3 regions of the Methylobacterium sp. P5_C11 genome follow, and region 2 is predicted to be linked to each of the others. Evidence: predicted binding sites of a transcription regulator. Region 2 holds the regulator's gene; each other region holds the start of a gene.

Region 1 (4,321 bases), on a different contig from region 2:
GAAGATCAGCGCGAACACCACCTCGGGGACGGTGCGGCACAGCTCCAGGAGGCGCTTCGCGCCGAGCCGCAGCAGGCGCGACCGCACGAGGTTGGCGGCGGCCACGAAGCTGAGGGCGAAGCCCGCGAGCCCCCCGAGCAGCGTCCCGAGATAGGCCATGAGCAGGGTCTCGCCCAGCAGGCCGAGCCACTTGGGCAGGCCCCAGTACCAGGCGCGGACGTCCTCGAGGGGGTGCTCGAGGCCGATCGGCGGCAGGATCTGCCGGATGTAGGCGGTGAACTTGCCGATGTTCTCGGCGAAGACCAGCGGCCGCACCTCGGCGGCGAGCCCGGCCACGACGGCGAGCAGCGCCACGACGGCGAAGCTCGCCAGCGTGCGGCGACGGGCGGCGCCGGTCGCCGCTGCGTAGAGGCCGGAGAGGGCGGCTGCCCGCTCCGGCGACAGGGGTGTCGGACCGCGCAAGTCCGGCGGCTCCGGATCAGGACTTCCGGCGCTGCTCGTCGTTGAACCGCAGCATGTCGATGATCGGCTGGTAATCCTTGAGGGTCACCGGCGTGAGATCCTGGTCCTTGCCGTCGGAGAGCCGGTCGAAGGCGGCCTTGTCGGCCTTCGGCAGGGCCACGAAGGCGGCGCGGATCTTGGCCTTCAGGTCGTCCGGCAGGCTCTCCAGCATGGCGAAGGGTCCCTCCGGAAGGAAGTCGGACTTGAACACGACCCGGAAGTCCGACTGCTGCATCGGCGTCCCGTCGGGCTTCTTGAGCATGCCCTTGGCGGCCATGCGGGTGACCATCGTGTCAGTCTCGGAATTCCACAGGTTGGCGGCGGCGTCGGCCGTGCCCTGGGTGAGCGCCAGCACGGCGTTCTCGTGGCTGCCGGCGAAGAAGGTCTTGCCGAAGAACTTCTCGACGTCGTAGCCCGCCCGCTTCAGGAAGAAGCGCGGCGCCTGGTTGCCGGAGGTGGAGTTCGGATCGACCAGGGCGAGGTTCTTGCCCTTGAGATCCTCGACCGTCTTGTACGGGCTGGAAGCCAGCACGTAGACCACCGAATAGTAGCCCGAGGCGCCGGTCTCGTGCTTCTGGTTGACGATCGGCTCGATCTTCACGCCGGTCATCACGGCCCGCGCGAAGGAGGCCGGCCCGTACCACGCAATCTGGATGTTCCCGGCCCGCTGGCCCTCGATCACGGCCGCGTAGTCGCTCGCCACCCGCAGCTTCACCGGCACGCCGAGGGTCTTGGTCAGGTAGGCGGTGAGCGGCGCCCAGCGGTCGGACGTGCCCGAGGCGTTCTCGGCCGGAATCACGCCCAGGGTCAACTCGGGGTACTGGGCCTTCCAGTCCTGGGCGGCGGCCGGCAGGCCGAGGAGGGCGAGGGCCGCGGCGGCGGCGAGGGTGCGTCGGGTGATCATCGTGTCGTCCTTCGTGTCGGCGTGTGTCGCGGGTTCGGCCGGCCGCGGGGCCGGCCGGGCGTTTCCCGATCCGTCGTTGGTGTTGGGGCCGGATGGCCCGGTTCAGGCGCCGAGGGCGGCCTCGCGCACCGGCCGGGCCGGCACAAAGCCGGGCCGGCCCGGCATCGCCGCCCGCTGCTCGGCCTCGCGCTGGGCCGCATCATCGAGCACCTCGCCGGCCTCCAGGCCGTAGAGCCGGCGGGCGACGTCCTCGGTGAGGTCGAACGGGCCGCCCTCGAACACGACGCGGCCGGCCGCGAGGCCGACGAGGCGGTCGCAATAGGCGCGGGCGAGGTCGAGGGAGTGCAGGTTGCACAGGACCGTGATGCCGTAGCGCCGGTTCACCTCGGCCAGCGCGTCCATCACCAAGCGGGTGTTGCGCGGGTCGAGGGAGGCGACGGGCTCGTCGGCGAGCAGGATCTCGGGCTCCTGCACGAGGGCGCGGGCGATGGCGACACGCTGCTGCTGCCCGCCCGACAGGCCGTCGGCCCGCTGGCCGGCGAACTCGCCCATGTCGAAGCTCTCCAGGGCCGCGAGCGCCATGGCGCGGTCCTCCTCGGACCAGAGGCGCAGCAGGGATCGGTGGCTCGGCGCGTGGCTGAGGCGGCCCATCAGCACGTTGGTCATCACGTCGAGGCGGCCGACGAGGTTGAACTGCTGGAAGATCATGGCGCAGCGGGTGCGCCACGCCCGCAGGGCTCGGCCCTGCAGGGCCGTGACGTCCCGCCCCTCGTGGAGGATGCGCCCGGACGTGGGGTCGGCCAGCCGGTTGATGAGGCGCAGCAGCGTCGACTTGCCGGCACCCGACCGGCCGATCACGCCGACGAAGCTCCCCGGCTCGATCCGGAGCGACACGCCGTCGACGGCGCGCCGGTCGCCGTATTGGCGCGTGAGACCCTCGATAACCAGCATGCCACCATCCGCCGGGGAATGGCCGCAGCTAAACGCCGATTTCACGACGATTGGATGACGAATACAGGTCGATTAAGTTTGCCGGCGCAGCGACTGTAGTTCGATAGCCGACTTAATCTTCGTATCTCTCCAGGAATGCTTCGATGGGCAGCCTGCGAAAATCCGGGAGCGCCCGGCGCAGGCGCTCGTGATCCCAGTCCCACCAGGCCAGACGCATCAGGCGCGCGGCGACGCCTTCGGGAAAGCGGCGCCGGACCGGCTTGGCGGGATTGCCGACGACGATCGTATAGGGTTCGACGTCGCGGGTGACGATGGCGGCCGCGCCCACCACGGCGCCGGTGCCGACGGTGCGGCCGGGCAGCACCACGACGCCATGGCCGATCCAGACATCGTGGCCGATCGCCACCGGGCTCGACCGGCGCCGGTCGAAGAAGGCCGGCTCGTCCGCCTCGTCCGGCCAATAGGCGTGCGCCCGGTAGGTGAAGTGCGCCTGCGACGCGCGTTCCATCGGGTGGTTGCCGGGATTGATCCGCACGCTGGCGGCGATCGAGCAGAACTTGCCGATCGTCGTGTAGATCACCTCGCAATCCTGGCCGATGTAGGAATAGTCGTCGAGGATCGTCTCGGTGAGGCGGGTGCGGGCGCCGACCTCCGTGTAGCGGCCGAGGCGGCCATCGACGACCCGGGCGYTGGGATCGATCGCGGGTTCGAGTCCGAGGGCGCGGTCAACCACGGGCCTCTCCGAAGGGCAGGCGCGCCAGGAGCCGGAACGAGCCCGACCCGTCCTGGGTCAGGAGGCAGACGGCGTCGATCACGAGGGGATCCGGCCCGGCGGCGGCATAGGCCTCGGACAGGCGCCGGTGCCACGCGTCGCGCTCCGCCTCCGGCAGGGCGTCGGTCAAGGTCATGTGGAAGCGGAAGGCCTCGAACACGTACGGGTAGCCCCAGCGCGCCAGCAGCGCCCGCCCGCGCGGGTCGAGGCGCTCCGGGCGGCGTCTGGCCCGCTCGGTCTCGGTGAGCGGCGCGCGGAACGGGTCGAGGGCGGCGACGCACTCGGCGGCGAAGAGCCCCAGGCCCGGCGGCGGGGCCTCCGGCACCAGGGCGAGGAACGGCCCGAGGGCGGCGACCACCAGATTTCCGACCGCCACCGGCGGGTGGGCGGCCGCGAGGTCGCGGGTGGCGGCGACGAGATCCGCCTCCGTGGTGCCCGTCGCGAGGCGCAGGGGCGCCTTGAGGGTGGCGTGGAACCCGTAGACCCGGGCGCCCGCCGTGACGGCGGCGAGGTCGCTCAAGCCCTCCGGGTGCGGGACCGCTGCCCCCGCGACGGAGTCGGTGCCGAGGACGGACCGGCCGAAGGCTTCCAGCCGGGAGCCCGGGGCAGGCAGGCAATAGAGGGCGTAGCGGCGCGACACGTCTCGGCCTCCGATCGTCGAGCGGTCAGGCCGTCGGCGCGTAGGGACGCGCATCGGCGGCCCGCCGGGGACGCACATCCATGGCGTTGCCCCGCCACACGATGGCGCTCTGCATCCAGGCGCCGAGCCAGATCGCCGGGATCAGGACGTCGCGCGCCAGGAAGGCCGCCAGCATGCGGGGCGAACGGTGCCAGCCCGCGCGGAATGCGAGCCGGTGCTCGGCGGCATAGCACAGGGCGGCGAGGCCGGCAGCGCCGGCGAGGCCCGCGAGGCTGCCGGCCCAGAGGGCGACGAGGAGGGCCGGCAGCAGGACGCCGCTGCCGATCTCGGGGGCGAAGAACAGCGGGAAGGTCACCCGCCGCAGCCGTGCCCAGCGCAGCTGCCGCGCCCAGACCTCGCGGAAGCCGCGCGGGCCGAGCGGCTGCTCGAACGGACTCGCCACGAGGTGGACCCGCTTGCCGGCGGCGCGCACCAGCTTGGTGGCGGCCGCGTCCTCGGCGATCTCGGCCGCGAGCGCCTGAAGGCCGCCCTGCGCCTCCAGAAAGGGCTTGTG
Region 2 (16,883 bases):
TGCGAACGCATAAACAGACGACCCTCAAGGGGCCGGCGACTCTCTCGGGCATCGGGGTTCATTCCGGGAATCCCGCCGAGATCACGATCCGCCCCGCTCCCGCCAATCACGGCGTCGCCTTCCTCCGCACCGGCACCACCCATGGCAACGACCGCCTGATCAAGGCGCATCACGCCCTCGTCTCCGCCACGGAACTCTGCACCGTTCTGGGGGACGTCGAGACCGGGGCGGTCGCCACCGTCGAGCACCTGATGTCCGCCCTCTACGGGCTCGGCGTCGACAACGTTCTGATCGAGATCGACGGCCCCGAGATGCCGATTCTCGATGGATCCGCGCTCCCCTTCGTCCAGGCGATCGACCAGGTCGGGATCGCGACCTGCGACACGCCGCGGCGCTGGCTAAAGATCCTCCGCCACGTCCGCATCGAGACCGGGACGTCCTTCGCGGAACTGCGCCCGATCGACCGGGGCTTCCGCCTCGACGTCGAGATCGATTTCGAGAGCCCCGTGATCGGCCGCTCCCGCAAGGCGATGGACCTGTCCCCCGCCGTCTACCGCCGCGAGATCGCCGGCGCCCGCACCTTCGGCATGATGCGGGACGTGGAACGGTACTGGAAGGCCGGCTTCGCCCTCGGCGCGTCGCTGGAGAACACCGTGGCGGTCGGCGAGACCGCGGTGGTCAACCCCGAGGGCCTGCGCTTCCAGGACGAGTTCGTCCGCCACAAGATCCTCGACGCGATCGGCGATCTCGCCCTGGCCGGACTGCCGATCCAGGGCGCCTACCGCTCCCATTGCGGCGGCCACCGGATGAATGTCGGCGTTCTGTCGGCCCTCTTCGCCGACCGCTCGAACTACGCAATCGTCGAGGCGCAGGGCTCGCGCCGCGAGACCGTGCTGTCCGAGTTCGGCGTGGGCCTCGGCCTGGCCGCCTTCGCGGGCGACCTGTAGCCAACCATCTGTGACCCGCGGGACACAGCCGCCAACCGATCCTGGCCGCCGCAGCCTTGCCGCTTTCGTGCCCGAATCGAACGGCACGGTTTAACGGTCCGTGAACGGCGGGCACGGCCCCGGGCGGGCCGGATCCACCCACGCGATGGCATGACGGCGCGAGACGGCGCCGGATCCGGGAAAGAGCGCCAGATGCCTGTCACCATTCGTCAACGCCGGGCGGCGGCCTTCGTGGCCCCCCTCGTGGCCATCCTCGGCCTGGGTCTCGGCAGCTGCGACTTCGACCCGACCAACCTGTTCGCCGAGAAGTACAAGCCCGAGGTCGTCCCGGACGTTCCGGCCGACAAGCTGTACAGCGACGGCTTGGCCAAGCTCGAGGACAGCGACTACGAGGGCGCGGTCAAGAAGTTCGACAACCTCGACAAGCAGTACCAGTATTCCGATTGGTCCCGGAAGGCGCTGCTGATGACGGCCTACGCCAACTACGAGGGCCAGAAATACGACGACGCCATCAACGCGTCGAAGCGCTACCTGCAACGGCACCCGGCCAGCAAGGATGCCGCCTACGCGCAGTACCTGTTGGCGATGTCGAACTACAAGCAGATCCCGGACGTGACCCGTGATCAGGATCGCTCCGAGAAGGCCCTGGTCGCCCTGCAGGAGCTGGTCCAGAAGTATCCGACCTCCGAGTATGCGACCGACGCCAGGGCGAAGATCCAGATCACCCGCGACCAGCTCGCCGGCAAGGAGATGGAGATCGGGCGCTTCTATCTGGAGAAGCGGAACTTCCCGGCCGCGATCAACCGGTTCCGCGACGTGGTCGCCAAGTACCAGACTACCCGTCACGCCGAGGAGGCGCTGGAGCGCCTGACCGAGGCCTACTGGGCGCTGGGCATCACCCAGGAGGCGCAGAACGCCGCCGCGGTGCTTGGGCACAACTTCCCAGAGAGTTCCTGGTACAAGGACGCGCATGCGCTCCTGGCCCAGGGTGGCCTGGAGCCGCGGGAGGAGAAGAGTTCCTTCCTGTCGAAGATCTACCGCACGGTCACGGGCAAGACCGCCTCGGCCGAGTGAGGATCCGGGCCTGCAGAGGCCCGTTCCACGAAACACGAGGGCCCGGAGCCGCCGCTCCGGGCCTTTCCCGTTGCGGCACACCGACTGACGCGGTGCGACGCATTTTTGGGGTGAATCCGCGCCGCGGCGGCCTTATGTCTGCGGTCCCGTCCTGAGGAAACCCCGTCGCCGCATGCTGGCGCAGCTCGCGATCCGCGACATCGTCCTGATCGACAGGCTCGAACTGAATTTCCGATCCGGGCTCAGCGTCCTGACCGGGGAGACGGGTGCGGGCAAATCGATCCTGCTCGACGCCTTCGCCCTCGCTCTCGGCGGCCGGGGCGACGGCCGCCTGGTCCGCCATGGCGAGGCGCAGGGCGTGGTCACGGCGGTGTTCGACCTGCCCGTCGATCATCCGGCGCGCCGGATTGCCGGCGAGGCCGAGATCGACACCGAGGGCGACCTGATCCTGCGCCGCACCCAGCTGGCGGATGGCCGGACCCGCGCCTTCGTCAACGACCAGCCGGTGGGCGTGCAGGTCCTGCGGGCGATCGGCGCAGCCCTCGTGGAGATCCACGGTCAGCACGACGACCGAGCGCTGGCGGACCCCGCCTCACACCGGGCGATCCTCGATGCCTTTGGCGGTCTCCATTCCCAGCTCGCCAAGGTCGGCGCGGCCGCGCGGGCGGTTCGGACGGCCCGCACCGAACTCGCCGAGCAGCGCGCCCGTGTGGAGGCGGCCCGCAAGGAGGCCGACTTCCTGCGCCACGCCGTGGAGGAACTGGCCGAACTGGCGCCCCAGCCGGGCGAGGAGGCTCAGCTCGCCGAGCGCCGCAGCGTCATGCAGCAATCCGAGAAGGTTGCGCGCGAACTCAACGAGGCCCTCGAGGCTGTCGGCGGCCCGCATTCGGGCGTGCCCCATCTCTCCGCCGCCCTGCGCAAGCTGGAACGCCGCGCCGCGCAGCTGCCTGCCCTCGTGGATCCCTGCGTGACCGCCCTGGACGCCGCGATGGTCGCCCTGGACGAGGCCCGTGCGGTGCTCGACGCCGCGGTGGCCGAGACGGAGTTCGACCCGCGCGACCTGGAGCGCGTGGAGGAGCGGCTTTTTGCCCTGAGGGCTGCATCGCGGAAATACGATGTCGCCGCCGACGACCTCGCGGCCCTCGCGGAGCGCTATGCCGGCGACGTGGCGTCGATCGATGCCGGCGAGGCGGCTCTGGCGGGCCTGGAGCAGACGCTTGGCGCCGCGGAGGCGACCTATGCCGAGGCGGCGGAGAAGCTCAGCGCCGGGCGCCGCCGGGCGGCCAAGCAGCTCGATGCCGCCGTGAAGGCCGAGTTGCCGCCACTCAAGCTGGAGCGCGCCCGGTTCATCACCGAGATGGCCAGCGACCCGGATTCGCGGGATCCGGCCGGCACCGACCGTGTCGAGTTCTGGGCGCAGACCAATCCCGGCACCAAGCCGGGCCCGATGATGAAGGTCGCCTCGGGCGGCGAGCTCTCGCGCTTCATGCTGGCCCTGAAGGTCGTGCTCGCCGACAAGGGCTCGGCCCCGACCCTCATCTTCGACGAGATCGATACCGGGGTCGGGGGCGCCGTGGCGGACGCCATCGGGCTGCGGCTCGCCCGGCTGGCCGCGACCGTACAGGTCGTCGCCGTCACCCACGCGCCGCAGGTGGCGGCGCGGGCCGAGACCCATTTCCTGATCGCCAAGGCGCCCGTGAAGGGGGCCGGTCGGGTCGCCACCCGGGTGGCGAGCCTGCCGGTCGCCGAACGGCGCGAGGAGATCGCCCGGATGCTGGCGGGCGCCACGGTCACCGACGAGGCCCGCGCGGCTGCCGCGCGCCTCCTCCAGGGAGCAGCCGCGTAACCTGGCAGCAACCCTAACCGTTGGTTGATAGTAACACTTTGTTAACCACTCATCGTGAGAGTGGCGCCATCCCGAAGCCGCGGCTGGTCGAGGCGGCCGATGGGCGGGAGGGAGACATGAAGCCGTCAGTCGTCGATTCCGAAGGCCACCTGCCTGCGGGACAGCCTCTGAAGCGCGCTGTCGACACCCGCCAGCTCGGCCTCACACTCCGCATGGTCTACGAGGGCAGCGTCGACACGCAGCCGATCACCGACACCCACGTGGAACTCCTCCTGCGCCTGCGCCAGAAGGAGCGGGAGTTGCGCCGGGCGAACTGACCCGACCATCCTTCCTACCAGCGGCGCGCACCCGGCCGGCGGCGGTATTCGGCGGCGCGAATCAAGGTCAGCACCCGGTCGAGAGCTGCGAGAAGCTTGGCCTCCTCGATCTGCGCCGTCGCGGCCACCTCCGGATCCGAACTGAACTTCTGGCGGGCCTGCGCCAGGGTCAGGGCGCGTTCCACGGCTTCCCGCTCGGCATGCAGAGCCAGCCAAGCCGGATCGGCGTCCGTCGCCGTATCGACCTCCTCGCCGCTCACGATCCGGACGTCCTTCCTCTGGTGCTACCAGTGAGGAACGCACGAGACCCCGGAACCGTGCCGCCGGAGATGCGGCGCGATGTCATGCCGGTGTCATCTCCCTGTCGTAACCGGCCGGCCATCGGGCGGCCGGCGCTGGGTCTCTTCGGAAGATCGGCCGCATAGCTCTGCCGCGGGCACGGGCTTGCCGGCGGAGCGGCGCAGGATCCCGCCCGACGGCAACGGAGATTCCATTGAGACCCTTCGCTTACGCGCTCGCCGTCGGCCTCGCGACGGCTCAGCTGGCGTCCGCGGCGCTCGCCGCCGACATCACGGGTGCCGGCGCCACCTTCCCGTTCCCGGTCTACTCCAAGTGGGCCGAGGCCTACCGGAAGGAGACGGGCTCGGGCCTTAACTATCAGTCGATCGGCTCCGGCGGCGGGATCAAGCAGATCCAGGCCAAGACGGTCGATTTCGGCGCCACCGACGCACCGCTGAAGGGCGAGCAGCTGGCCAAGGACGGCCTCGTCCAGTTTCCGACGGTCATGGGCGGTGTCGTGCCGGTAGTGAACATCCCCGGGATCGAGCCGGGCAAGCTCAAGCTCACGGGTGACGTCCTCGCCGACATCTACGCCGGCAAGATCGCCAAGTGGACCGATCCCCGGATCGCCAAGCTCAACGAGGGGCTCAAGCTACCCGATTCGAACATCACGCCGGTCTACCGCTCGGATGCGTCGGGCACGACCAACATCTTCACCACCTACCTGTCCCAGGTCTCCGAGCCCTGGAAGAAGGAGTACGGCGCGGCCACGACGATCTCCTGGCCGGTCGGCCAGGGCGGCAAGGGCAACGAGGGCGTGACCGCCACCGTGAAGCAGGTGCCGAACGCCATCGGCTACGTCGAGTCGGCCTACGCCAAGCAGAACAGGCTGTCCTACGCCCTGCTCCAGAACAAGGCCGGCAAGTATCCACAGCCGGACGACAAGGCGTTCCAGGCCGCCGCCGCGAGCGCCGACTGGAAGGCAGCCCCGGGCTTCGGCATCTCGCTCACCAACCAGCCGGGCGACGAGGCGTGGCCGATCACGGCGGCGACCTTCATCCTGATCCACAAGGATGCCGCCGATCCGGCCAAGGCCGCCGATACGCTCAAGTTCTTCGATTGGGCCTACAAGAACGGCGACAAGCTCGCCTCCGACCTCGACTACGTCCCGCTGCCGGACAACGTCGTCGAGCTGATCCACCAGGAGTGGAACGACGTGAAGGGCAAGGACGGCAAGCCCGTCTACACCAAGTAAGCGTGGCCGGGAGGAGGTGAGAACCTCCTCCCTCGCTTCTGAGATCGCACCGCGCTACCACGCCACCCTTCGCAGAGAACCGCGGATGCCCGCTTTGACAGACTCGATCGCCCTGGGCCGACCTCGTGCTGCCACCGCGCGGAAGGCGCCGAGCCGGAGCCTCGACACCCTGTTCCGGACGTTCTCCTACGGAGCGGCCCTGCTCGTCCTGATCGTGCTCGCCGGCATCCTCGGATCGATCCTGTACGGCGGCTGGCCCGCCTTCCGCGAATTCGGCTTCGCCTTCCTCACCTCCAGCGCCTGGAACGTCGGGACCGAGCAGTACGGCGCCCTCGTGGCGGTGATCGGCACCGTCGCCTCCGCCTTCCTGGCTCTGCTGATCGGCGTACCGGTGTCCCTCGGGATCGCGGTCTTCCTGACCCAGCTCTGCCCGGGCTGGGCGCGCAAGCCCGTCGGCATGACGATCGAGCTGCTCGCCGCCGTGCCGAGCATCATCTACGGCATGTGGGGGCTGTTCGTGTTCGCGCCGCTCTTCGCGCGCTTCGTCCAGATCCCGACCTCGAACCTCGTGGAGGGCATGCCGGTCGTCGGCACGCTGTTTTACGCCCGGGTGCCGTCCGGCGTCGGGGTCCTGACCGCCGGGATCATCCTGGCGATCATGATCGTGCCGTTCATCGCCTCGATCGCCCGGGACATGCTCGACCAGATCCCCACCGTCCTGCGCGAGAGCGCCTACGGGATCGGCTGCACCACCTGGGAGGTGGTGCGCCACGTTCTGGTTCCGCAGGCGGCCGTCTCGATCATCGGAGCGATCATGCTCGGCCTCGGCCGGGCGCTCGGCGAGACGATGGCGGTGACCTTCGTGATCGGCAACGCCAACCGGCTCTCCGCGTCGATCTTCGATCCGAGTTCGACCATCGCGTCGCGCATCGCCAACGAGTTCAACGAGGCGGACGGCCTTCAGCTCAACGCGCTGATGGCCCTGGGCTGCATCCTGTTCGTGATCACCTTCGTCGTGCTCATCATCGCACGGCTGCTGACCCGCCGCGTCAAGGCCGCCTGAGGAATTCGCGCGATGGACGCCACCAACACGATCGCCGCGACCGCCCAGCGCCGTCCCGGCCGGGTCCGCCGGGGGCGCCGCCTCGCCGACCGGACGCTGCGCATCGCCTGCACCGCCGCGACCCTGGTGGGCGCCCTGGTCCTGGGCTCGATCCTGGTGATGCTGATCGTCCAGGGCGTGCGCGGCTTCACGCCGACCCTGTTCACCAGCCCCACCCCGGGTCCCGGCTCCGAGGGTGGCGGCATCGCCAACGCCATCCTCGGGAGCCTCGTGCTGACCGGGATCGGCATCCTGATCGCCACCCCGGTGGGCGTCATGGCGGGGACCTTCCTGGCCGAGTACGGACGCGGCTCGAAGCTCGCGGCGCTGATCCGCTTCCTCAACGACATCCTGCTCTCGGCGCCGTCGATCCTGATCGGCCTGTTCGTCTACACGCTGATGGTGCGGCCGATGGGGACCTATTCGGGCTGGGCCGGCGGCGTGGCCCTCGCCATCATCGCCGTCCCGGTGATCGTGCGCACCACCGAGGACATGCTGCGCCTTGTCCCCGGCACCCTGCGGGAGGCGGGCGCGGCCCTCGGCGCACCACCCTCGACGGTGATCGTCAGCGTGACCTGGCGGGCGGCGTCCGCCGGCATCGTCACCGGGATCATCCTGGCGCTGGCGCGCATCGCCGGCGAGACCGCGCCGCTCCTGTTCACCGCCCTCAACAACAATTCCTGGTTCTCCGCCAACCTGATGGGCGGCGTCGCGAACCTGCCGGTGATGATCTACCAGTTCGCCCTCTCGCCCTACCCGAACTGGCAGGGCCTCGCCTGGGCGGGCGCGCTCCTCATCACCGCGACGATCCTGGCGCTGTCGATCATCGCGCGCCTCGTGATCAAGCCGCAGCCCACGCGCTGAGACCCCCTTCGAGGACACGACGATGAACGCCGCCTCCGCGATCCCCACGGTCGATCTGAACCGCAATCGCGCCGAAGAGGGCGGGCCTGTACGGATCGCCGTCAAGGGCCTGAACTTCTACTACGGGAGCTTCCACGGACTGAAGGACGTCAACATCAACTTCCACGACCGGCAGGTCACGGCGCTGATCGGGCCGTCCGGCTGCGGCAAGTCCACCCTTCTGCGCTGCTTCAACCGGATCTACAGCCTCTACCCGGAGCAGCGGGCCGAGGGCGAGATTCTGCTGGACGGCGAGAACATCCTCAGCCCCTCCGTCGATTTGAACGAGTTGCGCTCGCGCATCGGCATGGTGTTCCAGAAGCCGACGCCGTTCCCGATGTCGATCTACGACAACGTCGCCTTCGGCTTGCGCCTCTACGAGAAGCTGCCGAAATCCGAGCTGGACGGCCGGATCGAGGAATCCCTGCGCAAGGCCGCCCTGTGGGACGAGGTGAAGGACAAGCTGAAGCAGCAGGGCACCGGCCTGTCGGGCGGACAGCAGCAGCGCCTGTGCATCGCCCGCACGGTGGCGCAGCGCCCGGAGGTGATCCTGTTCGACGAGCCGACCTCGGCCCTCGACCCGATCTCCACCGGCCGCATCGAGGAGTTGATCGAGCAGCTGCGCGACGAGTTCACCATCGTGATCGTCACCCACAACATGCAGCAGGCGGCGCGCATCTCGCAGTTCACCGCCTTCATGTATCTGGGCCAGCTGGTCGAGTTCGGCCCGACCAACCGGATGTTCATGAACCCGACGGAGCGGCGCACGCAGGACTACATCACCGGCCGCTTCGGCTAGCCTGCCCGAACCCTCCGGCCCCGGGCACCGCCGCTCCACCTCCGGGGTCTGCCGGCGGATCGCCGTCCGCCCCCCGGAGCGCCGCCCCCGGGACACCATCGAAGGATCCACCATGCCCGGCCATATCGTCACCTCCTACGATACCGACTTGGAGAACCTGCGTCGCTCGATCTCGGAGATGGGCGGCGTGGCCGAGAAGATGACCGCGGAGGCGACCGACGCCCTCGTGCGCCGGGACGACACCCTCGCGCAGGCGGTGATCCTGGCCGACAAGCGCCTCGACGCCCTCCAGCGGGACATCGAGGAACGCGCGGTGCTGCTCATCGCCCGGCGCCAGCCCCTGGCGATCGACCTGCGCGAGACCATCTCGGCGATCCGCGTCTCCGGCGATCTCGAGCGGATCGGCGACCTCGCCAAGAACGTCGCCAAGCGGGTGGTGGCGATCTCCGATCAGGCGCCGGCACAGAAGATCGTTCTGGGCGTGCGCCACATGAGCGACCTCGCCGAGGGTCAGCTCAAGGACGTCCTCGACGCCTATGCGAGCCGGGACATCGAGGCAGCGCACGACGTCTGGGAGCGCGACGGCGAGATCGACGCCCTGTACAATTCCCTGTTCCGCGAACTCCTGACCTACATGATGGAAGATCCGCGCAACATCTCGTTCTGCACGCATCTCCTGTTCTGCGCCAAGAACGTCGAGCGCATCGGCGATCACACCACCAACATCGCCGAGACGATCCATTACCTCGCCACGGGCGAGACCCTGGCGGGCGACAGGCCGAAGAACGATGCCTCGAACTACGTGACGGTGGACGGTGTCCAGGCTCCGTGAGCACCCGGAATCGGGCCGTACGCCGCGGCTGGGGGCGCCGTCTCCTGTGGGGTGCCGCCAGAGAGGCCGTGCGTACGGATTGAGGCGGAGCGGTGCCTCCTGCACCATCCGCGGGGCCGCTGGTAGAACGGGTCATCAAACGTGAGCATGCAAGTCCTGATCGTCGAGGACGAGGAGGCGCTGACCACGCTGCTGCGCTACAATCTCGAGGCGGAAGGCTTCCTGGTTGACACGGCTGCCCGCGGCGACGACGCCGAATTGCTGCTGGCGGAGCGGATCCCGGACCTCGTCCTGCTCGACTGGATGCTGCCGGGCCTCTCAGGGATCGAGCTGTGCCGCCGGATCCGGGCGCGCCGGGAGACCGAGCGCCTGCCGGTGATCATGCTCACCGCCCGCGGCGAGGAGGGTGACCGGATCCGGGGGCTCGGCACGGGGGCCGACGACTATATCGTCAAGCCGTTCTCGGTACCGGAACTGCTCGCCCGGATCCGTGCGCTTCTGCGCCGGGCCAAGCCCGCCCACGTTTCGGACCGTCTGGCGGCGGGCGACCTGGAGCTCGACCGCACCGGCCACCGCGTCCGCCGCGGCGGCGAGGAGTTGCATCTCGGTCCGACCGAGTTCCGGCTGCTGGAATTCCTGATGCTGGCGCCGGGCCGGGTCTTCTCCCGGGAGCAGCTGCTCGACGGGGTCTGGGGTCACGACGTCTACATCGACGAGCGGACCGTAGACGTGCATGTCGGGCGCCTGCGCAAGGCCCTGAACGGGCCGCGCCAAGCGGACCCGATCCGGACGGTGCGCGGCTCCGGCTACGCCTTCGACGAGACCTTCTCCCTCGAAGCCTGAGGCGGCCCCACGGGCTGTCCGGATAGGACATCGCTCCGGCCGTTCCGTCATCACGAGCGCAGCGAAGTGACCCAGGGCATCGGGACGCCTGTGAGCGTGGCGCTGCTGGGTTGCTTCGCTCCGCTCGCAAAGACGGCGGGACGGGCGCGCGGATCTTCGAGCGGGCTAGGCCCCTCAAAGCCTCAGCGGGCCAGCGCCGCGCTCCGGCCCGACGCGGCCGGCACCGCCTCCAGCGCCGCGAGGACCGTGCCCTCGGTCAGGATCTGCGGCAGCACCTGGGGCTCCCCGGTGCCGCTGTAGAGCAGGTAGAGCGGCACGCCGCTGCGCCCGTGCTTCTCCAGGAGGCGGGTGATCTCGGGGTTCTGATTGGTCCAGTCGCCCTTCATGTAGGTCACACCGCGCTCGGCCATCGCGGAGCGTACGGCCTTGGTGTTGAGCGAGGTCGCCTCGTTCACCGCGCAGGTGATGCACCAGGCGGCGGTCATGTCCACGAAGACCGGGCGGTGCGCATCGATCAGGGCGGCGAGGCGTGCCTGGGTGAACGGCTCGACCCCGTCGGCGGCCTGCGCCGACGGCGCGATGCGGTCCCGCGGCAGGGTCACCGCGAGGGCGGCCCCGGCGAGCAGCGCGAGGGCCGCGGCGGACTGCGCGATCCGGCCGGCCGTGGGCGCGCCGGCACGTCCGTGCTCCCAGGCCCAGGCCGCGAAGCCGATCAGCACGAGGCCGATCAGTGCCGCCAGCAGACCCTGGGGATCGACCTGCTGTGCCAGCACCCAGATCAGCCACGCCACCGTTGCGTAGACCGGGAAGGCCAGGATCTCCTTGAGGGTCTCCATCCAGGCCCCCGGCCGCGGCAGCGCCCGCAGGGCCGGCGGCCAGAGCGTCAGCACCAGGAACGGCAGGGCGAGGCCGAGGCCGAGGCTCGCGAACACGGCGAGCGCCACCCCTGCGCTCTGGGTCAGCGCGAAGCCCACCGCGGAACCCATGAACGGTGCCGTGCAGGGCGTCGCCACGAGGGTCGCGAGGACGCCGGCGAAGAACGAGCCGCTCAGGCCGGCCCTTCGGGCGAGGCCGTCACCGATCCCGGCGAGGCCGCCGCCGACATGGACGACGCCCGACAGGCTCAGGCCCATCGCGAACAGCAGGTAGGCGAGGCCCGCGACCACGGCGGGCGATTGCAGCTGGAAACCCCAGCCGATGGCCGCGCCGCCGCCCTTCAGGGCGATCAGCAAGGCGGCGAGGGCCAGGAAACTGCCCACCACGCCCGCCGTGTAGGCGAAGCCGTGCAGGCGCAGCCGCGACCGGCTCTCGCCGGCATGCCGGACGAGGCTCAGCACCTTGATCGACAGCACCGGGAACACGCAGGGCATCAGGTTGAGGATCAGGCCGCCGAGGAAGGCGAAGGCGGCAGCCGTCGCAATCGTCAGGGCGTCGAGATCGGGACCGATCGCCGTTGTGGCCGCCGCCGGTGTGGTCGCCGCCGAGGCCGCCGGGGCCGCGGCGGCCTGGAGCACCGGCTCGTCGCCATACGCGAAGGCCAGGCGTCGCGTTCCGGAATCACCCAGCTCGTCGAGGGTCAGGACGCCGGGGAGCGTGCCGGGCGCCGGATCGGCCGGAGTGCTGCGGGCGAGGGTGAGGTGCAGGCCGGATTCGTCGACGGACATCACCTGCGCGGCGGCGTTGTCGATCGCCGTCTCGGCATAGGGAAAGTACGCGGCGTTCCGGATGGAATCCGGCCTGAGGCCGGTCGCGGCGAAATCGAGCCGGAGGGTGTCACCCTGGCTCGACACGCGGAGCGGCCAGAGTGCCGGCTTGGGCAGGGCGGCCCGGGCACGGTCGAACAGCGCCGCATTGGCCGGGTCCGGGTCGGCCTTGCCCACCGGCAGGGTGAGGGCCAGATCGGCCGAACCGGGGACACATTCGGTCTCGCAGACGAGGTAGGTGAGCTTCGCCCGGATCTGCACCGGATCCGCCGGGTCGAGGCTCGGCGGCGGCGTGACCGGAACGAGGAGCGTCACCTCGCCCTCGTAGCCGTAGTTCATCAGCGTCGCGATCGGGATGCGCTCCGGGGCGGGCCACCGGATCGCCCCGGGGTTGAAGCCCGCTGGCAGCGTCCAGGTGACCTCCGGCGGCAGGCCGGAATCACCCGGGTTCCGCCAGTAGACGTGCCAGCCGGGCTTGATCTGCATCCGCACCGCCAGCGTGAAAGGCTGCGCGCCGGCGACCGCGGCGGGCTCGGCCACGAGGCTCGACCGGACGAGGTCGGGGGGCGTGCGGAATCCCTGCGGGAGACCTTGGGCGGCAGCGGCCGAGAGGCCCGCGGTGCAGGCCAGGATCAGGATGGCGAGGCGGCGGATCATGCTGTCCCTTCGCGCGCAGGGCGGTCGCGGTTTCACGCGGGGCGTGTCCGGCCCAGGGCGGGCATTTTCACGATGCCGGGTCTTACCACGACCTGCGACCGGGGTCCTGCGCCGGTGCGTCACCCTTCCAGCGGCGCCGTAGCGCGCTCCAGCCAGTCGCGCGTATCTGCGTCCAACCCGTGTGCCAGGGTGTCGCGCACCCGGGCGTGGTAGGCGTCGATCCAGGCGCGCTCCTCGGGGTCGAGCAGGTCCGTCCAGATCAGCCGCCGGTCGTACGGGGCGAGCGTCAGCGTCTCGAAGCCGAGCATCGGACGCTCGCCGCCGGCGATGGTGCGGGGCTCGACCAGCACGAGGTTCTCGATCCGGATACCGTAGGCGCCGCGGGCGTAGTAGCCGGGCTCGTTGGACAGGATCATGCCGGGTTCCAGCGCCACCGTGCCGGTCTTGGCGATCCGCTGCGGCCCCTCGTGCACCGACAGGAAGGCGCCGACGCCGTGTCCGGTGCCGTGATCGAAGTCGAGGCCCGCCCGCCAGAGCGGTGCCCGGGCGAAGGCGTCGATCTGGGCACCGGTCGTGCCCACCGGAAACACGGCCCGGGCGATGGCGACGTGGCCCTGCAGGACCCGGGTGTAGCGGTCGCGCATCTCCGCGCTCGGAGCGCCCACCGCGACCGTGCGGGTGATGTCGGTGGTGCCGTCCGGATATTGCGCCCCGGAATCGATCAGGAACAGCTCGCCGGCCCGGACCGTGCGGTCGGTGGCGCGACTCACCCGGTAATGGACGATCGCGCCGTTCGGCCCGGATCCCGAGATCGTCGGGAACGAGACCTCCCGCAGGTCGCCCCCCGCGGCGCGGAAATCCTCCAGCGCCTCGACGGCGACGATTTCGGTGAGGCCGCCGGCGGCGGCCGCGCCGTCGAGCCACGCCAGGAAGCGCACGACGCTCGCCCCGTCGCGGATATGGGCGGCGCGGGCACCAGCGATCTCGGCGGCATTCTTGACCGCCTTCATCCCGGTGATCGGATCCTTGCCGATGTCGGCGGTTCCGCCGGCGGCCTCGATCTTCTCTTTCAGGGCCACGGCGCCGGTCGCCGCATCGAGGCGGACCCGCACGCCAGCCAGGGATCCCAGCCCATCGTCCAGATCCGCCCGGGACAGGATCTCGGCGAGGGGGGCGAGCGCCGCACGCAGGGCCGGGTCGACGTTCGGCGAGCCGAGGAACAGCCGAGCCCTGCCTTCGCGGGGGAGGATCGCGTAGCCGAGGGCCAGGGGGGTGTGGCCGACATCGGAGCCGCGCAGGTTGAACGCCCAGGCGAGATTGTGCGGGTCCGAGATCACCAAGGCGTCGCAGCCTCCCTCGGCGAGGGACGCGCGGATCCGGACGAGCTTGTCTGCGGCGGTCTCGCCGGAGAGCGCATCCGGATGAATTACCACCGGTCCGGCGGGCGGCCTCGGCCGGCCGGCCCAGACCGCGTCGACGAGGTTCGGCACCGCCCGGACCGCGCCGCCCGCACGGGTCGCCGCACGCTCCAGCCGAGCCAAGCCGTCCGGCGTGTGCAGCCAGGGATCGAAGCCGAGCACCTGATCCCGCTTGAGGTTGGCGCCGATCCAGGACTCCGCCGTCGAGTCCGACAGGGGCACGACCGCGACCACGCCGGTATCGACCTGCTCGGGTGCCTGGAGGGTATAGCGGCCGTCGACGACCAGCGCCGCGGTCTCCATCAGGATCACGGCCGTGCCGGCCGAACCGGTGAAGCCGGTAAGCCAGGCCAGGCGCTCGGCATCGGCCGGAACGTATTCGGACTGGTGCTCGTCGGCCCGCGGCACGACGAAGCCGTCGAGCCCGTTCTCGCGCAACGCCGTCCGCAGGGCCTCGATTCGCTCAGGCCCCTTCCGATGGCTCGGATCGTCGAAGCTCTGGAAGCGGGCGTGGGGCCGTGGCGGGCTGGTCTCGGTCATGCCGCGAGCCTAGCGCCCGCCGCTCCCGCGTCGCAACACCCCGCCTTCGCGAGGGACCGCATCGTTGCGGTGGTTAAAGATCGTCAACAATCTTATCACGCCGTGGGTTTTGGCCTATTCCTCAGACATGCCACGCCGCGTTTACTACCGGATCAGCGACAGACCCGACGGCCGCTTCGACGCCGTCGTGACGATCGAACCTGCGACCGTGGTCCGCCGGGACGGTTTCGATTCGCTCGCGGAACTCGAGGAGTGGATCGACGGTCTGCGGATTTTGATGGCCGCCCTCGGCGCGCCGGTGGCGCAGGCCGAAGGGGGTGAACTGCCGACGGAGACGACCGGGGAACCGCCCGGGCCGCATCGGCCCGGGCGATTGCGGACCGCGCGCTGATCAGCCGCCCGTCGCCGGAGTGTCCGGCGCGCCGTCATAGCCTTCTAGCCAGGCCCTGCGGGCGGCCGAACCCGCCGGATAGGGACAGGCGTCCTTCGGCCGGCCCTGCGCCCGGGCGCGGGCGCCCTCGGCGATGGGGTCCGAGGGTGGGTTATGGGGCGACGTGCGGCTCATGCGCGGATAACGCGCAGGCGCACGGCCGGTTCGGAGCGGTTCAGCGTCGCGGACGACGCGCCGCGCCGCCGCGCATCAGGACGAGGGCGACCCAGCCCTCGATCTCGCCGCGCCGCACGAGGGCGAAGTCCTGGAGGCGGTAGGCCGCGAGGACGCCCGGGACGTCCCGGGCGATCAGGCCAGACAGAACCAGCACGCCCTCCGTGGCGACCACCCGCGCCAGCGTCGGCGCGAGCAGCCTCAGGGGCCGCGCGAGGATGTTGGCGAAGACCAGATCGAAATGGCGCGGCCGGTGGGCGAGGCGATGGCGCACCCCGGACCCCTCGTAGAGCTTGAGATAGGGGCCGAGTCCGTTGGCCCGGGCATTCTCCCGGGCCGTGCGGACGGCCTCGGCGTCGAGGTCGCCGGCCACGACCGGCTGCCGCAAAGCCTTGGCGGCCGCGAAGGCCAGGATCCCGGTGCCGGTGCCGACATCGAGCACATAAGCCGGGCGCCGGCGCTTCAACTCGGCAACCAGCGCCCGCAGGCAGCCCAGGGTCGTTCCGTGATGGCCGGTGCCGAAGGCCAGGGCCGCCTCGATCTCGATGGGCAGATCGTTGGCCCGCACGGCATCGCGGTCGTGGGAGCCGTGCACGAGGAAGCGCCCGGCGCGGACCGGCTTCAGCCCCTCCAGCGAAGCGCGCACCCAATCCTGCTCCGCGATCGTGCGGAACTCCGCGGCGTCGGCCGCGTCGCCGATCACCGGCCGGATCAGCGCGCGGACGTAATCCTCGTCGGGCGCGTCGGCGAAATACGCTTCGAGGCGCCACGTGCGGCCATCCTCGTCCTCGAAGGCCGCGACCGCGGTCTCCATGGGATCGAACATCTCGCCCAGCAGATCCGTCATCGCCCGGGCCGACCGTTCGTCGGTCAGCAGGCGCAGGACGTGGGACGGGCGGTGGGGCGGCAGGCCTTCGAGCATGATACCGGGCTGTAACGCCGGGGCGCGCCACATCCCAGGGGGCGGGGCGAAAAAATCCGGTCGCCGCGGGCGGACCCGCGCGGCCGAGACCCGGCGCGCCCCCTTGTTGCCGGTCGGACACAACCGGCAATACTTGCGATTGCGTCGATCGAAATCAGTGTCCAGAGCCATCACCCGTGCTTAAACAGTCTCGGCTTCCCCAAGGCCAGACCCTTAACTAGGCGCGCCGTTCATCGCGAACCGGCGCGCCAGTTTTTCCAGACGACCGGGCCGCCATGCTTTCGCCCCTCCTGATCAGCGTCGCCTTCGCGATCGTGACGACAGCTGCGGCCGCGGTCTGGGCGGTGCTGGTGGCGGATGGCATGAGCGGCGTCCCGGAAGGCCGGTCGGCCGATCGCCGCGACATCCGCACGTGGTGAGATGAGGTCGCGCGAATCGCAGCGGGCACTGCCCAGGAATGCGGCACACTGTTCGCGCGTTAACCACATGATCCAGCGCTGCCGCGGAACCTGCCGCTTCGAGCGACGTTTTTGCCAGCTTTTTACGTGAATCACGATTGAGCAGGGTGCGTACAGCGTGACCAAGTCCAGGCGTTCCGGCCCCCGGGGGCCCGTGGTCGTCAACGACACGTCCGTGCGTTCCCGTCCGCGCGAACGCATCTTCGGCGGTCCGGCGCCGGACGGACCCCTGCCGGGCCATCTGCTCGTCCTGCTGAGCCGCCTGCACCGGGCCGAGGCCACGCCCGAGGACCGTCGCGAGTCCACGCGGGGATGACGCGAGCTGAGGTCCGGTCGATCACCGCCGTCTGCCCTTGGCCGGCCGCGGAACCGGCCCTATGATCC
Region 3 (4,321 bases), on a different contig from region 2:
ATCGAAGGGTGGCCGGGCGGCCGGACGTTTCGCGAGGGGCGTGGCCAGGGGTTTGGCGAGAGGCTTGGCGAAGGGCATGGCGCCTCCTGCCATCCCGGACGGGCGCCGTCACGCGTCAGGCGGCATCCCGGGCACTCCGCGCGCCGCCATGCGCCTCGATGATGTTGACGAAGAACTGCCGCGCGCTCACCTCCCACCCGCAGCGGAGGGCCTCGGCCCGGCACGCGGCACGGGACAGGCCCAGTGCCGCCAGCGCGGCGGCGCGCAGATCCCGATCGAGGATCCCCACCTCCGTCCCGCCGACGACGTCGTTGGGACCCGGTACCGGGAAGGCCGCCACCGGCAGGCCGCTGGCCAGGGCCTCCAAGAGCACGATGCCGAACGTATCGGTCAGGCTCGGAAACACGAACGCGTCGCAGGCCGCGTAGACCGCCGAGAGGTCCGCGCCGGTGCGGGTGCCCAGGAAGCGCGCCCCGGGCGCCAGGGCCTGGAGCCGCGCCCGGTCCGGCCCATCGCCGACTACGACCTTCGTCCCCGGCAGGTCGAGGCCGAGGAAGGCCGCGACGTTCTTCTCCACCGCCAGCCGCCCGACATAGAGGAAAAGCGGCCGGGGCAGGCCGGCGAGGTCCGCGGGCGGCGGATCCTTGGGTTCGGCGGGGCGGAAGCGCCCGGTATCGACGCCCCGGGTCCAGCGCATCAGCCGGGGGAAGCCCCGGGCCGACAATTCGTCCTGGAGCGAGGCGGTACTGACCATCGTGCCCCGGGCGACACTGTGGAACCGGCGCAGGTAGGCGTAGGACCACGCCTCCGGCACCGGCGCACGGGCGGCTAGGTATTCCGGAAACCGCGTGTGGTAGCTCGTGGTGAAGGGCAGGTCGTGGGTTAGGCAGTGCCGCCGGGCCGCGAGGCCGACCGGCCCTTCCGTGGCGATGTGCACGTGGGTCGGCCGCTCCGCCCGCCAGCGTGCCGCCACCCGCTCGCGGCCCGCGTAAGCGAGGCGGATCTCGGGGTAGCCCGGCAGCGGCAGCGAGCGGAAATCCGCCACCGAGAGCAGCGCCGTCTCGAAGCCGTGGTCCGGGGCGCGGCGGACCATCTGCTCCAGGGAGCGCACGACGCCGTTCACCTGGGGATGCCACGCGTCGCTGGCGATCAGAAGCTTCACGGCGGTGTCCTCAAGCCACGGCGCGCCGGCCCGGCAGAGTCTGGGGCACGGCCTCGGCCGTCCGCGCCCGCAGGAGGCTCGGATAGTGCAGGACCTCGATGCGGCCGTCGTAGTGCTCTACGAGCCCCGTGCAGGATTCCACCCAGTCCCCGGTGTTGAGGTAGCGCAATGCGCCGATGGGCCGGTCCGCCGCGTGGTGGATGTGGCCGCAGATCACGCCGTCGGCACCCTGGCGACGCGCCTCCTCGGCGAGGATCGTCTCGAACCGGCCGATGAAGCTCACCGCGTTCTTCACCCGCAGCTTCGCCCAGGCCGACAGCGACCAGTAGGACAGGCCCAGCCGCCGCCGCACCTTGTTGATCAGGGTGTTGAGGGTCAGCGCCAGGGTGTAGGCGCCGTCCCCGAGATGGGCGAGCCAGGGCGAATGGCGCACCACCATGTCGAACTGGTCCCCGTGGATCACGAGGTAGCGCTTGCCGTCCGCGGCCTCGTGGATCGCGGTCTCGGCCAGCTCGATGCCCCCGAAATTCGTGCCGACGTAGTCCCGCAGGAACTCGTCGTGGTTGCCCGGCAGGTAGACGATCCGCGCGCCCTTGCGGACCTTGCGCAGGAACTTCTGCACGACGTCGTTGTGCTCCTGCGGCCAGTACCAGCCGGAGCGCAACTGCCAGCCGTCCACGATGTCGCCCACGAGGTAGATCGTGTCGGCGTCGTAATCCTTCAGGAACGACAGCAGCAGGCCCGCTTGGCATCCGCGCGTGCCGAGATGCAGGTCGGACAGGAACAGCGTCCGCACGCGAACCGGCATCTCCTCAACCTCGGCCACGGCACCCTCTCCCGGCGGCTGTACGGTGCCGGAAACCTGACCGGGATCACGTCTCAGTTTGATGACGCGGGTTGTGCGCGCGGCGGTCGCGCCGAACCTCCGTCGCCTCAGGGGCTCTCAACCCAGGATCGGCTTCGTTGCGACGCACAAAAAATTTTTTTGCCAAGTTCCGGAAGTTTTTCCGGTTTTCCTTTCCGGCTCCACCGCCTCATAATACCAGGAACCGGCGGCTCGACACGAGTTCGGCCGGACATTGACAGGAAGGCGGCGAGGACGGCCCTGGGGCCGTCGGACGGGACGGCATTTCGGAGGCGACCGGTGCGCGGGGGCGTGCCGCGACGCGAGCGGCGTGAGGCCGCCTGCCGCTCCGCTGCGCCCCCCGACTTACGGCAGAGGAAGGCGTTCGAGGGGGCGCGGCGCAAGCCGGCTCCGGTGCGCCGGACCGACTCCCGAGGACACTTGAACAACCCGGCGCGGGTTCACGCCCGCGCGCAATGAACTTTTCGGAGGAAACATCATGGCCGCAACCCGGCGCCCCGGTCGCAACCACCTTTTCATTCCCGGCCCCACGAACATCCCGGACCGCGTCCTGCGCGCCATGCACGTGCCGTCGGAGGATCACCGGTCGCCGAGCTTCCCCGAGCTCGTGAAGCCGCTCCTGCAGGACTCCAAGATGGTGTTCGGCTCGACCAACGGGACGGTGATCCTGTTCCCGTCCTCGGGGACCGGCATCTGGGAGTCGGCCCTGTCCAACACCCTCTGCCGCGGCGACACGGTGCTGACCTCCCGTTACGGCCAGTTCAGCCATCTCTGGGTCGACATGGCTCAGCGCCTCGGCCTCGACGTCGTCGTCCAGGAGGAGGAGTGGGGCACCGGCGCCGATCCGCAGAAGATCGAGGAGGCCCTGCGCGCCGACAAGGACCATAAGATCAAGGCCGTCATGGTCGTCCACAACGAGACCGCCACGGGCGTCACCAGCGACATCGGCGCGGTGCGCAAGGCGATCGACGCCGCCGGCCACCCGGCGCTGCTGTTCGTGGATGGCATCTCGTCGATCGGCTCGCTGCCGTTCGAGATGGACGCCTGGAAGGTGGATTGCGCCATCGCGGGCTCGCAGAAGGGCTTCATGCTGCCGGCCGGCCTCGGCCTGATCTGCATCAGCCCGAAGGCACTCAAGATCGCCGAGGGCGGCACCGGCCGCAACGACCGGCTCGGCCACGCCTACTTCGCCTGGAAGGACCAGCTGGCCGCCAACGCCACCGGCTATTTCCCCTACACCCCCGTCCTTCCGCTGCTCTACGGCCTGCGCGAGGCTCTGCAGGTCGTGAAGGAGGAGGGGCTGGAGAACGTCTACCACCGCCATCACGTGCTCGCCGAGGCGACCCGCCAGGCGGTGGCGGCCTGGGGCCTCAAGCCCTGTGCCAAGGAGCCGAAGTGGAACTCCGACACGGTCACGGCGATCGTGGTGCCGGAGGGCGCCGACGCCGCCAAGGTGATCACCCACGCCTACGAGCGCTACAACCTCTCGCTGGGCGCCGGCCTGTCGAAAGTCGCCGGCAAGGTGTTCCGCATCGGTCACCTTGGCGATCTGAACGAACTGTCGCTGCTGGGCGCCATCGCGGGCGCCGAGATGGCCATGATCGATTGCGGCATCAAGGTCACGCCGGGCTCGGGCGTCGCGGCCGCTTCCAGCTACCTGCGCGAGAATCCGCTGCATAAGGCGTAATCGGCGCACGCGATCGGGGCGGGACCGGGTTGCCGGACCCGCCCCGACGCGCAAGTAAGAACAAGACTATCGAGGAAACTGCCCGTCGTCCGAGAGGGGTCCTATGACCAAGAAGATCGTATTCCTGGACCGTGAATCCCTCGACGCCAGGGTTCGACCGTTCAACTTCCCGCACGAATACGTCGAGCACGACTCGACCTGGACGCCGGAGGACACCGTCTCCCGCCTCCAGGGGGCGGAGATCGCGCTGATCAACAAGGTCCCGATGCGGGCCGAGACCCTGAAGCAGCTCCCCGACCTGAAGCTGATCGCGGTCGCCGCCACCGGCACGGACGTGGTCGACAAGGCCCAGGCCAAGGCCCAGGGCATCACGGTCGTCAACATCCGCAACTACGCCTTCAACACCGTGCCGGAGCACGTGGTCGGGCTGATGTTCGCCCTGCGCCGGGCGATCGTGCCCTACGCGAACTCGGTGCGGCGCGGCGACTGGGCGAAGTCGACGCAGTTCTGCTACTTCGATTATCCGATCTACGACATCGCCGGTTCGACCCTCGGCATCGTGGGCTACGGAGCGCTCGGCAAGTCCATCGCCAAGCGGGCCGAGGCG

What was found. Region 2 encodes PhoB, which activates phosphate uptake and scavenging genes when phosphate is short. Its sites were predicted from a motif close to TGTCATNNANCTGTCAT; they were not measured.
Region 1: a site for PhoB is predicted at 2,400-2,416, ahead of phnC (phosphonate ABC transporter ATP-binding protein). Genes of this name have one in related genera too.
Region 3: a site for PhoB is predicted at 2,039-2,055, ahead of ACXJKQ_RS02440 (UDP-2,3-diacylglucosamine diphosphatase). Genes of this name have one in related genera too.

What each region holds. Positions count from the first base shown of each region.
Region 1 is NZ_JBFULS010000025.1:58,008-62,328, reverse strand. Features, by position in the region: gene phnE (phosphonate ABC transporter, permease protein PhnE) at 1-462, opposite strand, end outside; gene phnD (phosphonate ABC transporter substrate-binding protein) at 479-1,405, opposite strand; gene phnC (phosphonate ABC transporter ATP-binding protein) at 1,508-2,356, opposite strand; gene ACXJKQ_RS15240 (chloramphenicol acetyltransferase) at 2,469-3,089, opposite strand; gene ACXJKQ_RS15235 (DUF1045 domain-containing protein) at 3,082-3,768, opposite strand; gene ACXJKQ_RS15230 (ceramide glucosyltransferase) at 3,794-4,321, opposite strand, start outside.
Region 2 is NZ_JBFULS010000007.1:63,835-80,717, reverse strand. Features, by position in the region: gene lpxC (UDP-3-O-acyl-N-acetylglucosamine deacetylase) at 1-947, shown strand, start outside; gene ACXJKQ_RS06400 (outer membrane protein assembly factor BamD) at 1,140-2,021, shown strand; gene recN (DNA repair protein RecN) at 2,194-3,867, shown strand; gene ACXJKQ_RS06390 (hypothetical protein) at 3,984-4,184, shown strand; gene ACXJKQ_RS06385 (hypothetical protein) at 4,199-4,444, opposite strand; gene pstS (phosphate ABC transporter substrate-binding protein PstS) at 4,678-5,718, shown strand; gene pstC (phosphate ABC transporter permease subunit PstC) at 5,804-6,781, shown strand; gene pstA (phosphate ABC transporter permease PstA) at 6,794-7,684, shown strand; gene pstB (phosphate ABC transporter ATP-binding protein PstB) at 7,707-8,522, shown strand; gene phoU (phosphate signaling complex protein PhoU) at 8,635-9,354, shown strand; gene phoB (phosphate regulon transcriptional regulator PhoB) at 9,502-10,197, shown strand; gene ACXJKQ_RS06350 (protein-disulfide reductase DsbD family protein) at 10,380-12,557, opposite strand; gene ACXJKQ_RS06345 (aminopeptidase P family protein) at 12,677-14,515, opposite strand; gene ACXJKQ_RS06340 (hypothetical protein) at 14,580-14,906, shown strand; gene rmf (ribosome modulation factor) at 14,907-15,080, opposite strand; gene ACXJKQ_RS06330 (50S ribosomal protein L11 methyltransferase) at 15,121-16,041, opposite strand; gene ACXJKQ_RS06325 (hypothetical protein) at 16,317-16,460, shown strand; gene ACXJKQ_RS06320 (hypothetical protein) at 16,675-16,815, shown strand.
Region 3 is NZ_JBFULS010000002.1:131,260-135,580, reverse strand. Features, by position in the region: gene ACXJKQ_RS02450 (ribonuclease HII) at 1-78, opposite strand, end outside; gene ACXJKQ_RS02445 (glycosyltransferase family 4 protein) at 116-1,162, opposite strand; gene ACXJKQ_RS02440 (UDP-2,3-diacylglucosamine diphosphatase) at 1,173-1,988, opposite strand; gene ACXJKQ_RS02435 (aminotransferase class V-fold PLP-dependent enzyme) at 2,506-3,714, shown strand; gene ACXJKQ_RS02430 (D-2-hydroxyacid dehydrogenase) at 3,818-4,321, shown strand, end outside.